2 regions of the Priestia flexa genome follow, and region 1 is predicted to be linked to the other one. Evidence: a T-box and tRNA genes for the amino acid it is inferred to sense, from the RefSeq annotation. Region 1 holds a T-box; the other holds one or more tRNA genes.
What was found. A T-box is a leader RNA that pairs with one kind of tRNA and senses whether it is charged. The one in region 1 lies ahead of serS (serine--tRNA ligase), so its partner is inferred to be a tRNA-Ser.

Region 1 (6,133 bases):
GTCTTTCTAACTCATTGTTAAAAGGTCAACATCCAAAAGGTACAAAAGCTGATGATGAAAATTTACTATCAGCTCGCGCAGTATCAGCATTAGCTTTTCATATTCTTCATGATTATCCAGAAGTATTAGAAACGGCTAAGACACCTGAAAAGATCTTCCGACCAGGTCAACAAGGCGAAACGACGATGGATAACTGGAATAAAATGCTTCCATCTTTCCCTACATACGGATATGAAGGTTTAGATGGCTTGAAAACAGGACATACAGACTTTGCAGGCTATTGCTTTACAGGAACAGCTGAACGAGATGGTGTTCGTTATATTGCAGTAGTCATGAATGCCAAAAATAATGGTAAGTCTTTTGAAGGAGCGCGCTTTACAGAAACAAAAAAACTTTTAGATTATGCATTTGATAATTATGAGCTAAAACAAGTAGCTCCAGAAGGCAAGGCTGTTAAAAAGCATGAGTCCCTTCCAGTCGTAAAAGGGAAAAATAAAGAGCTAAAAGTTGTAACAAAAGAACCAGTGAATGTTCTTACAAAAAAAGGTGAAGAAAGTAAAATATCTCTTCAATTTGATTTTAATCCTAAAGTTGTAGATGAGAAAGATCGAATCGTTGCACCAATTAAAGAGGGTCAGGTTGTAGGTTACGTTAGTGCCAAGAATAAGAATCTTGATGATTTAGGTTATGCAGTAAATAACGGAACAAATAAAGTGCCTGTCGTTGCAGATACTACGATTGAAAAGGCTAACTGGTTTGTTTTAGCAATACGAAGTATAGGTGATTTCTTTGTAGGTGTATGGTCTGATGCAGCCGCTAATATTAAGAATTGGTTTTAATTCATAAACCATTTATAAAAGGAGATACTAAAGCAAGGTTTTTGTTGCATTTAGTATCTTCTTTTTTTAGACAAGTTTTTCAAACTACACAATTTTAATAGGATTTTTTCAGAAAATAAGGTAAAATAGACAATAAGTTTTGAATTTTGTATACATAATTTATTGATTATGTGTAATACAACTATACTGGGGGAAGACAAACATGAGTAACATTACAGGTACTGACAGAGTAAAACGCGGAATGGCGGAAATGCAAAAAGGCGGCGTTATTATGGACGTTGTTAATGCTGAACAAGCAAAGATTGCAGAAGCAGCAGGAGCAGTTGCAGTTATGGCATTAGAACGTGTACCAGCAGACATTCGTGCTGCAGGTGGCGTATCTCGCATGGCAGATCCGACAATTGTCGAAGAAGTTATGAATGCTGTTTCAATTCCGGTAATGGCTAAAGCACGTATCGGTCACATTGTAGAAGCGCGTGTTTTAGAAGCAATGGGCGTAGACTATATTGATGAAAGTGAAGTATTAACACCAGCAGATGAAGAATTTCATTTAAATAAAAATACGTTTACAGTACCATTTGTTTGTGGTTGCCGCGATTTAGGCGAAGCTGCACGTCGTATTGCAGAAGGCGCTGCTATGCTTCGTACAAAAGGTGAACCAGGTACAGGGAACATTGTAGAAGCTGTACGTCATATGCGTCAAGTGAACGCACAAGTACGTAAAGTAGTGGGTATGGACGAAGCTGAGTTAATGACGGAAGCAAAGCTACTAGGTGCACCTTATGAGCTATTATTACAAATCAAGCGTGAAGGTCGCCTTCCAGTGGTTAACTTTGCTGCAGGTGGCGTTGCAACACCAGCAGATGCGGCATTAATGATGCAATTAGGAGCAGATGGAGTGTTTGTAGGTTCTGGTATCTTTAAGTCTGATAATCCAGAAAAATTTGCTCGTTCAATCGTAGAAGCAACAACGCATTATGAAGATTATGAGTTAATTGCAAAGCTTTCTAAAGGATTAGGAAATGCAATGAAAGGTATTGAAATCTCAACATTATTACCAGAAAATCGCATGCAAGAGCGTGGCTGGTAACAGTAAGGGAGTTTTAACAGCATGGTGAAGGTTGGAGTTTTAGGACTACAAGGTGCATTTAGAGAGCATGCGCATTCAGTGGAAGCAACAGGGGCTGAAGCGATTATTATTAAAAAAGTAGAACAGCTAGAAGAAGTGGACGGGCTCATTTTACCAGGTGGAGAAAGTACGGCAATGAGACGTCTGATTGATAAATATGACTTTATGGATTCACTGCGCCAATTTGCTAAAAGTGGCAAACCAATCTTTGGGACTTGTGCTGGTCTAATCTTACTAGCAGGCGAAATTGTAGACTATGATGAGCCTCATTTAGGTGTTATGAATATTAAGGTGGCTCGAAATTCTTTTGGTCGCCAACGTGAGAGCTTTGAGGCGAAATTAAATATAAAAGAAGTTGCAGATGATTTTATTGGAGTATTTATTCGTGCGCCTCATATTGTAGAAGTCGGTGAGAACGTGGAAGTCCTATCTATTCATGGTGATCGTATCGTAGCTGCAAAACAGGGACAATTTTTAGGGTGTTCGTTTCATCCAGAGTTAACGGATGACCATCGTATGACAGAGTATTTTATCGACATGGTGAAAGAGTCTCTGAAAAAACCTGTATAAACCAATTGCAACTTGTATAGACTTGTAGTACATTATGATTATTAATTACAATGTTGAAAAGTATAAAGCGTTGATAGGAAATAGTAGTAAAGAAGTTAAACTTTAGAGAGTCGATGGTTGGTGAAAATCGATGTTTAGCCTTTACGAATCCATCCTGGAGCAAGCTATTGAAATAGTAAGTAGATAGCTTCGGTTCATTCCGTTATCTGACTGAAGAGGAAGGTTTATTTATGAGCCTTCAACTAGGGTGGCAACGCGGGCTAAACTCTCGTCCCTTTTATAGGGATGGGAGTTTTTATTTTGCCCATTTTATACAAATAAGGAGGTAAATAGATGTTAGACGTAAAGGTTTTACGAGCTAATCTTGAAGAAGTAAAAGAAAAATTAAAGTTCCGCGGAGAAGATTTATCAGATCTTGGGCGCTTTGAAGAGTTAGATGTAGAGCGCAGACAGCTATTAGTTCAAACTGAGGAATTAAAGAGTAAGCGTAATGAAGTGTCTCAACAAATTGCTCAATTAAAACGTGAAAAGCAAGATGCAAATAGTATGATTTTAGAAATGCGTCAAGTAGGAGACAAAATTAAAGAGTTAGATGAGCGTCTTCGTACTGTAGAAACAGAATTAGAACAACTATTACTTTCAATCCCTAATATTCCACATGAGAGTGTTCCAGTTGGTGAAACGGAAGATGAAAATGTAGAAATTAGAAAATGGGGAGAGGTTCGTCAATTTAATTTTGAGCCGAAGCCACACTGGGATCTAGGAACAGATTTAAATATTTTAGACTTTGAACGTGCAGCAAAGGTAACGGGAAGCCGTTTCGTGTTTTATAAAGGCCTAGGAGCTCGTTTGGAACGTGCCTTAATCAACTTTATGATGGACTTACACATGGATGAGCATGGATATGAAGAAATTCTTCCTCCATATATGGTTAATCGTACAAGCATGACAGGAACAGGGCAGCTTCCTAAGTTTGAAGAAGATGCTTTTAAAATTAAAGAGGAAGACTATTTCTTAATCCCAACGGCTGAAGTTCCCGTAACTAATCTACACCGTGATGAAATCATTAATGGAGACCAATTACCATTAGCTTATACAGCATACAGCGCATGTTTTAGATCAGAAGCAGGTTCAGCTGGTAGAGATACACGTGGACTAATTCGTCAGCATCAATTTAACAAAGTAGAGCTAGTTCGTTTTGTAAAACCAGAAGATTCTTACGCTGAGCTTGAAAATCTGACAGGACATGCTGAAAAAGTATTACAGTTGTTAGAACTGCCATACCGTGTTTTAAGCATGTGTACTGGAGACTTAGGATTTACAGCAGCTAAAAAATACGATATTGAAGTGTGGATTCCAAGCTATGAGTCATATCGTGAAATTTCTTCTTGTTCAAACTTTGAAAGTTTCCAAGCGCGAAGAGCTAATATTCGCTTCCGCCGCGAGGCAAAAGGGAAACCAGAATACGTACACACATTAAATGGATCTGGATTAGCGATTGGGCGTACAGTGGCTGCAATTTTAGAGAACTATCAACAGGAAGATGGTTCAGTTGTTATTCCAAAAGTATTACGTCCTTACATGGGGAACAAAGAGGTTATTAACGGTTAAATTGAAATGATTCACAACTTTTTTGTTGTGAATCATTTTTTTTTTAGAAAACAGCTTGACTCTTATTTGTATATGTGATAAATTTATAAATGTCGAAACGGAGGAATACCCAAGTCCGGCTGAAGGGATCGGTCTTGAAAACCGACAGGGGTGTTACAGCCCGCGGGGGTTCGAATCCCTCTTCCTCCGCCATATTTGACTTTAAATGTTATTTAAACATTGCGCGATAAATTGGAGATTGTAAAACGTCACTTTTAGAAGTGGCGTTTTTTCATTCCCATTTTTCACGAAGAAAAATGGGAATGAATTATGAATGTCTTCTTTTTAATTTTTCGTTGTGATGTAAAAACTTAGAGATTTTTTCAACAATCGGTTCAACGGATGTCGGGTCCTTTAAGATATCGTAATCATTAATATCTAATCGTAAAATAGGACAAGCTGTAAAGTTATTAATCCAATCCTCATAGCGTTTGTGCATTTCTCTCCAATAATCTAAGGGCGTTTGTTGTTCCATAGGTCTTCCACGTTCTTGGATACGATCAACGATATCTTCAAAACTACCTTCCAAATAAATTAATAAATCAGGGTGTGGGAAGTAGGGAGTCATAACCATTGCATCAAACAAGCTTGTATACGTTTCGTAATCCACCTTGGACATTGTTCCTTTTTCGAAATGCATTTTAGCGAAAATACCAGTATCTTCGTAAATTGAACGGTCTTGTATAAAGCCTCCACCGTATTCAAAAATTCTTTTCTGTTCTTTAAATCTCTCCGCTAGGAAGTAAACCTGAAGATGAAAGCTCCATCTTTCAAAGTCAGCGTAGAATTTATCTAAATATGGATTTGTATCAACTTTCTCGTAAGAAGTGCGAAAGTTCAGCGCATCTGCAAGAGCTTGTGTCATTGTAGATTTCCCAACGCCTACTGTTCCAGCAATAGTCAATACAGCATCATTTGGAATGTTGTATTTTGTTCGTAAATTCATATTGTAGAACTCCTTTTTAATAAGCTGCTTTTAACATCTGAGATGATATGCTCTAAATGCTCTTTATTTTTGACAAAGTCTAGTTCATCTCCACTATAGCGTAAAACAGTTACCTGTGGGTTATTTTCTTTGAAGGTTTTAATTGCTTCCTCATAATCGGAGCTTAGCTGAGCTAGATAAGAAGGGTCAATGTTTTTTTCAATTTCCCTTCCACGCATTTTAATACGCTTCAATAGTGTAGGTAAAGTAGCATTTAAGTAAATAACAATGTTGGGCTTTGGCATATCATGTGTCAGTATATCGTAGATTTGTACATATTTTATGTACTGACTATCCTTTAAAGTTTGCTGAGCAAAAATCATGTTTTTCATAATATGATAGTCAGCAACGACAGGCTGATGTTGATGTAGAAAATGCTTTTGAATATCCTCTAACTGTTTATAACGGTTGCATAGAAAAAACATTTCAGTTTGAAAGCTCCACTCTTCAATATCCTCATAGAATTTCCCAAGGAATGGATTTTCATCAACAATTTCTTTCAAAAGTTGAAATTGAAATGTCTCTGCAATAGCCTTAGCTAGGGAGGTTTTCCCAACACCTATAGGGCCCTCAACAGTAATAAAAGGTATTTCCCCCATGGACTCTTCCTCCTTTATCTATACATGTTCTCGAAAATTGACAAAAAACATTGTATCACAATAAGAGGAGAGAATGGATAAAAACAAAAAGAAAAACCAGTTGTAAAAAACGGAAGGAAACATAAAAAGAGGATAATCCTATGCTGTAGGAATTATCCTCTTTAAAATTATTCAGGTATTCTTTTAATTACTTTAAAGTTATCATCAAGGAGTAGCCAGTTTTGAGGGAAAGGTAATCCCAACTTCCAATAAGCCATGCCTCTTAAGTTTAATTCTTTTAACAAATCGAATTTTGCTTGGATTGACCGGGCATCTTCAAACCATACCTCATGCGTTTTTTGAGCTGAATCAGAGTATCGGA
Region 2 (6,133 bases), 400 kb from region 1:
AGTTAAAACATCGTTCATCCAGCCCATGTTCCATTTATAATTAAAACCTAGCCCACCGTCATATGTAGGAGCCGTAACTAATGGCCAATCCGTTGAATCTTCAGCCATCATTAAGATAGTCGAATCATAAGCAAAAACCGCCTCATTCAGCTTTCTTAAGAATTGAACAGCATATTGATTCTCAACCAATTCATGAGAATTTGGCCAATATAACATATTAGCAACAGCATCGACTCGAAAACCATCAATGTGAAAGTATTCTAACCAAAAAAGTGCATTTGATATTAAGAAACTTTGTACTTCCGGTTTACCTAAGTCAAAATTAGCCGTGCCCCATGTATAGTTTTCGCGATCTAATTCGTTTTTATATTCATACGTGGGTGAACCATCAAACATATATAATCCATGCGCATCTTTACAAAAATGCCCTGGAACCCAATCTAAAAGAACACCTATGCTGCTTTGATGACACTGGTCAATAAAATACATTAAATCATGTGGTGAACCGTATCGACTGGTTGCAGAAAAATAACCAGTTCCTTGGTACCCCCAAGATTTATCGAGCGGATGCTCAACCAGAGGTAATAGTTCGATATGAGTAAACCCTTGTTCTATTACATAAGGAATTAACTCTTCAGCTAACTCACGATACGTATATAGTTCACCATCCTCATGAACTTTCCATGAACCAGCGTGTAATTCGTAAATACACATAGGCTTTTCATAAATAGTTTGTTGTTTCTTCTTACGTTTCCAATACTGATCTCCCCACTTATACCCTTCTAAATAATAAATTTTAGAAGCAGTATCGGGTCTTACTTCACTATGAAAAGCATAAGGATCAGCTTTTAGTAGTTTTGTTCCATCACGAGTTGTAATTTCATATTTATAAATCATATTCTCTTCAAGATACGGAATGAATATTGTCCATATCCCTTCAGAATTTAATCGCTCTAGCCGATGATTCAAACCGTTCCATTCATTAAAATCACCCACAATACTTACTGCAGAAGCATTAGGAGCCCAGACAGAAAAACGTACTCCCTCTGTGCTGTTTATTGTTAACTTATGTGCCCCAAAAAGCTTATAACTATGAAATAAATTTCCTTCGTGATAAAGATGGATGTCAAAATCAGTAGGTTGAACAGTCGAATTCAAAAATACCCCTCCTTGATAACAATTAACCTAGTAAATAAACCTTTCTTCTATCATTTCTATTATCTAATTTACATTCCATAAAGCAGCTGTTTTTTCCTTCTTTTCTGAATATTTTTATGAAAATAAAAAAACCATCTATTTATTAGACGGTTTTCAAATAAATAAAAAAGGTTTGCATAAATGCAAACCTTTTTAGATATGACCCGTACGGGATTCGAACCCGTGTTACCGCCGTGAAAGGGCGGTGTCTTAACCACTTGACCAACGGGCCATTATTAAAATCGACTGGCGGAGAAGGAGGGATTTGAACCCTCGCGCCGCTTACGCGACCTACACCCTTAGCAGGGGCGCCTCTTCAGCCTCTTGAGTACTTCCCCAATATAATGGCTCCACAGGTAGGACTCGAACCTACGACCGATCGGTTAACAGCCGATTGCTCTACCACTGAGCTACTGTGGAATAATAAATGGTGGGCCTAAGTGGACTCGAACCACCGACCTCACGCTTATCAGGCGTGCGCTCTAACCAGCTGAGCTATAGGCCCATTATGGAGCGGGTGATGAGAATCGAACTCACGACATCAGCTTGGAAGGCTGAGGTTTTACCATTAAACTACACCCGCTTAATTATATGGGGCGACTGATGGGAATCGAACCCACGAATGTCGGAACCACAATCCGATGCGTTAACCACTTCGCCACAATCGCCATATAGATGGTGGCTCGGGACGGAATCGAACCGCCGACACAAGGATTTTCAGTCCTTTGCTCTACCAACTGAGCTACCGAGCCTTTTTATAATGGCGGTCCCGACGGGAATCGAACCCGCGATCTCCTGCGTGACAGGCAGGCATGTTAACCGCTACACCACGGGACCACTTTGGTTGCGGGGACAGGATTTGAACCTGCGACCTTCGGGTTATGAGCCCGACGAGCTACCAGACTGCTCCACCCCGCGATAATTTGATAATAATATAATGGCGGAGGAAGAGGGATTCGAACCCCCGCGGGCTTTAACACCCCTGTCGGTTTTCAAGACCGATCCCTTCAGCCGGACTTGGGTATTCCTCCGTATATTATATATGGTAGCGGCGGAGGGGATCGAACCCCCGACCTCACGGGTATGAACCGTACGCTCTAGCCAGCTGAGCTACACCGCCATATTATCATAAATGTATTAAATTGGTGGAGCCTAGCGGGATCGAACCGCTGACCTCCTGCGTGCAAGGCAGGCGCTCTCCCAGCTGAGCTAAGGCCCCAGAAATGGTCGGGAAGACAGGATTCGAACCTGCGACCCCTTGGTCCCAAACCAAGTGCTCTACCAAGCTGAGCTACTTCCCGTTTATGGCGCGCCCGAGAGGAGTCGAACCCCTAACCTTTTGATCCGTAGTCAAACGCTCTATCCAATTGAGCTACGGGCGCTTATTAAAATGGTGCCGAGGGCCGGACTTGAACCGGCACGGTAGTCACCTACCGCAGGATTTTAAGTCCTGTGTGTCTGCCAATTCCACCACCCCGGCAGGACTTATTTGTGGAGCGGAAGACGAGGTTCGAACTCGCGACCCCCACCTTGGCAAGGTGGTGTTCTACCACTGAACTACTTCCGCGCATTATGAAATTAAATGGTGCGGGTGAAGGGACTTGAACCCCCACGTCGTAAAGACACTAGATCCTAAGTCTAGCGCGTCTGCCAATTCCGCCACACCCGCATGTGTGTATTTAAAATGGTGAGCCATGAAGGACTCGAACCTTCGACCCTCTGATTAAAAGTCAGATGCTCTACCAACTGAGCTAATGGCTCGAAAGTGGTGCCGGCAAGAGGACTTGAACCCCCAACCTACTGATTACAAGTCAGTTGCTCTACCAGTTGAGCTACACCGGCAACATATTCATGGTGGAGGATGACGGGATCGAACCGCCGACCCCCTGCTTGTAAGGCAGGTGCTCTCCCAGCTGAGCTAATCCTCCATTGATATAACAGCCTGGCAACGTCCTACTCTCACAGGGACAAAGTCCCAACTACCATCGGCGCTAGAGAACTTAACTTCCGTGTTCGGCATGGGAACGGGTGTGACCTCTCTGCTATCGCCACCAGACATATTACATTATACAACATTTTTGAAAGAAATCAAGACTCTTTTTAAGTTTTTATTCTCTCAAAACTAGATAACATTTCGCTGAGTACTTCGTGTACTATCATTTTGGTTAAGTCCTCGATCGATTAGTATCAGTCAGCTACACACGTCGCCGTGCTTCCACCTCTGACCTATCAACCTGATCATCTTTCAGGGATCTTACTAGCTTGCGCTATGGGAAATCTCATCTTGAGGGGGGCTTCATGCTTAGATGCTTTCAGCACTTATCCCGTCCACACATAGCTACCCAGCGATGCCTTTGGCAAGACAACTGGTACACCAGCGGTGTGTCCATCCCGGTCCTCTCGTACTAAGGACAGCTCCTCTCAAATTTCCTACGCCCACGACGGATAGGGACCGAACTGTCTCACGACGTTCTGAACCCAGCTCGCGTACCGCTTTAATGGGCGAACAGCCCAACCCTTGGGACCGACTACAGCCCCAGGATGCGATGAGCCGACATCGAGGTGCCAAACCTCCCCGTCGATGTGGACTCTTGGGGGAGATAAGCCTGTTATCCCCGGGGTAGCTTTTATCCGTTGAGCGATGGCCCTTCCATGCGGAACCACCGGATCACTAAGCCCGACTTTCGTCCCTGCTCGACTTGTAGGTCTCGCAGTCAAGCTCCCTTGTGCCTTTACACTCTACGAATGATTTCCAACCATTCTGAGGGAACCTTTGGGCGCCTCCGTTACTCTTTAGGAGGCGACCGCCCCAGTCAAACTGCCCACCTGACACTGTCTCCCAGCCCGATCAGGGCTGTGGGTTAGAATTTCAATACAACCAGGGTAGTATCCCACCGACGCCTCCACCGAAGCTAGCGCTCCGGCTTCTCAGGCTCCTACCTATCCTGTACAAGCTGTACCAAAATTCAATATCAGGCTACAGTAAAGCTCCACGGGGTCTTTCCGTCCTGTCGCGGGTAACCTGCATCTTCACAGGTACTATAATTTCACCGAGTCTCTCGTTGAGACAGTGCCCAGATCGTTACGCCTTTCGTGCGGGTCGGAACTTACCCGACAAGGAATTTCGCTACCTTAGGACCGTTATAGTTACGGCCGCCGTTTACTGGGGCTTCGATTCAGAGCTTCTCCCAAAGGATAACCCCTCCTCTTAACCTTCCAGCACCGGGCAGGCGTCAGCCCCTATACTTCGCCTTGCGGCTTCGCAGAGACCTGTGTTTTTGCTAAACAGTCGCCTGGGCCTATTCACTGCGGCTCTCTCGGGCTATACACCCTACCAGAGCACCCCTTCTCCCGAAGTTACGGGGTCATTTTGCCGAGTTCCTTAACGAGAGTTCTCTCGATCACCTTAGGATTCTCTCCTCGCCTACCTGTGTCGGTTTGCGGTACGGGCACCTCCCGCCTCGCTAGAGGCTTTTCTTGGCAGTGTGGAATCAAGAACTTCGGTACTATATTTCCCTCGTCATCACAGCTCAGCCTTATGATGAGCGGATTTGCCTACTCATCAGCCTAACTGCTTGAACGCGCATATCCAGCAGCGCGCTTACTCTATCCTCCTGCGTCCCCCCATTACTCAAACGGCGGGGAGGTGGTACAGGAATATCAACCTGTTGGCCATCGCCTACGCTTTTCAGCCTCGGCTTAGGTCCCGACTAACCCTGAGCGGACGAGCCTTCCTCAGGAAACCTTAGGCATTCGGTGGACAAGATTCTCACTTGTCTTTCGCTACTCATACCGGCATTCTCACTTCTAAGCGCTCCACCAGTCCTTACGGTCTAGCTTCGCAGCACTTAGAACGCTCTCCTACCACTGACATCTAAGATGTCAATCCACAGCTTCGGTGATACGTTTAGCCCCGGTACATTTTCGGCGCAGAGTCACTCGACCAGTGAGCTATTACGCACTCTTTAAATGGTGGCTGCTTCTAAGCCAACATCCTGGTTGTCTAAGCAACTCCACATCCTTTTCCACTTAACGTATACTTGGGGACCTTAGCTGGTGGTCTGGGCTGTTTCCCTTTTGACTACGGATCTTATCACTCGCAGTCTGACTCCCACGGATAAGTCTTTGGCATTCGGAGTTTGACTGAATTCGGTAACCCGTTGGGGGCCCCTAGTCCAATCAGTGCTCTACCTCCAAGACTCTCACAACGTGAGGCTAGCCCTAAAGCTATTTCGGAGAGAACCAGCTATCTCCAGGTTCGATTGGAATTTCTCCGCTACCCACACCTCATCCCCGCACTTTTCAACGTGCGTGGGTTCGGGCCTCCATTCAGTGTTACCTGAACTTCACCCTGGACATGGGTAGATCACCTGGTTTCGGGTCTACAACCACATACTAAACGCCCTATTCAGACTCGCTTTCGCTACGGCTCCGTCTCTTCAACTTAACCTTGCATGGGATCGTAACTCGCCGGTTCATTCTACAAAAGGCACGCCATCACCCATTAACGGGCTCTGACTACTTGTAGGCACACGGTTTCAGGTTCTCTTTCACTCCCCTTCCGGGGTGCTTTTCACCTTTCCCTCACGGTACTGGTTCACTATCGGTCACTAGGGAGTATTTAGCCTTGGGAGATGGTCCTCCCAGCTTCCGACGGAATTTCACGTGTTCCGCCGTACTCAGGATCCACTCAAGAGGGAACGAAGTTTCAACTACAGGGTTGTTACCTTCTTTGACGGGCCTTTCCAGACCTCTTCATTTACCTCGTTCCTTTGTAACTCCGTATAGAGTGTCCTACAACCCCAAGAGGCAAGCCTCTTGGTTTGGGCTAATTCCGTTTCGCTCGCCGCTACTCAGGAAATCGCATTTGCTTTCTCTTCCTCCGGGTACTTAGATGTTTCAGTTCCCCGGGTCTGCCTTCAATATCCTATGTATT

Region 2: it has a tRNA-Ser gene. The T-box ahead of serS (serine--tRNA ligase) is inferred to sense a tRNA for this amino acid. The anticodon was not compared.

Annotation. Positions count from the first base shown of each region.
Region 1 covers NZ_CP090431.1:3,760,576-3,766,708, forward strand. The annotation lists gene LZP85_RS19315 (serine hydrolase) at 1-839, shown strand, start outside; gene pdxS (pyridoxal 5'-phosphate synthase lyase subunit PdxS) at 1,042-1,929, shown strand; gene pdxT (pyridoxal 5'-phosphate synthase glutaminase subunit PdxT) at 1,951-2,538, shown strand; T-box leader at 2,600-2,817, shown strand; gene serS (serine--tRNA ligase) at 2,872-4,149, shown strand; tRNA gene LZP85_RS19335 (tRNA-Ser) at 4,249-4,341, shown strand; gene LZP85_RS19340 (deoxynucleoside kinase) at 4,457-5,134, opposite strand; gene LZP85_RS19345 (deoxynucleoside kinase) at 5,131-5,772, opposite strand; gene LZP85_RS19350 (glycoside hydrolase family 18 protein) at 5,940-6,133, opposite strand, start outside.
Region 2 covers NZ_CP090431.1:3,363,529-3,369,661, forward strand. The annotation lists gene glgB (1,4-alpha-glucan branching enzyme) at 1-1,158, opposite strand, end outside; tRNA gene LZP85_RS17250 (tRNA-Glu) at 1,358-1,429, opposite strand; tRNA gene LZP85_RS17255 (tRNA-Ser) at 1,445-1,535, opposite strand; tRNA gene LZP85_RS17260 (tRNA-Asn) at 1,543-1,617, opposite strand; tRNA gene LZP85_RS17265 (tRNA-Ile) at 1,626-1,702, opposite strand; tRNA gene LZP85_RS17270 (tRNA-Gly) at 1,707-1,780, opposite strand; tRNA gene LZP85_RS17275 (tRNA-His) at 1,790-1,865, opposite strand; tRNA gene LZP85_RS17280 (tRNA-Phe) at 1,874-1,949, opposite strand; tRNA gene LZP85_RS17285 (tRNA-Asp) at 1,959-2,034, opposite strand; tRNA gene LZP85_RS17290 (tRNA-Met) at 2,039-2,115, opposite strand; tRNA gene LZP85_RS17295 (tRNA-Ser) at 2,136-2,228, opposite strand; tRNA gene LZP85_RS17300 (tRNA-Met) at 2,241-2,317, opposite strand; tRNA gene LZP85_RS17305 (tRNA-Ala) at 2,341-2,416, opposite strand; tRNA gene LZP85_RS17310 (tRNA-Pro) at 2,422-2,498, opposite strand; tRNA gene LZP85_RS17315 (tRNA-Arg) at 2,503-2,579, opposite strand; tRNA gene LZP85_RS17320 (tRNA-Leu) at 2,589-2,677, opposite strand; tRNA gene LZP85_RS17325 (tRNA-Gly) at 2,690-2,764, opposite strand; tRNA gene LZP85_RS17330 (tRNA-Leu) at 2,781-2,866, opposite strand; tRNA gene LZP85_RS17335 (tRNA-Lys) at 2,883-2,958, opposite strand; tRNA gene LZP85_RS17340 (tRNA-Thr) at 2,964-3,039, opposite strand; tRNA gene LZP85_RS17345 (tRNA-Val) at 3,050-3,125, opposite strand; rRNA gene rrf (5S ribosomal RNA) at 3,138-3,253, opposite strand; rRNA gene LZP85_RS17355 (23S ribosomal RNA) at 3,359-6,133, opposite strand, start outside.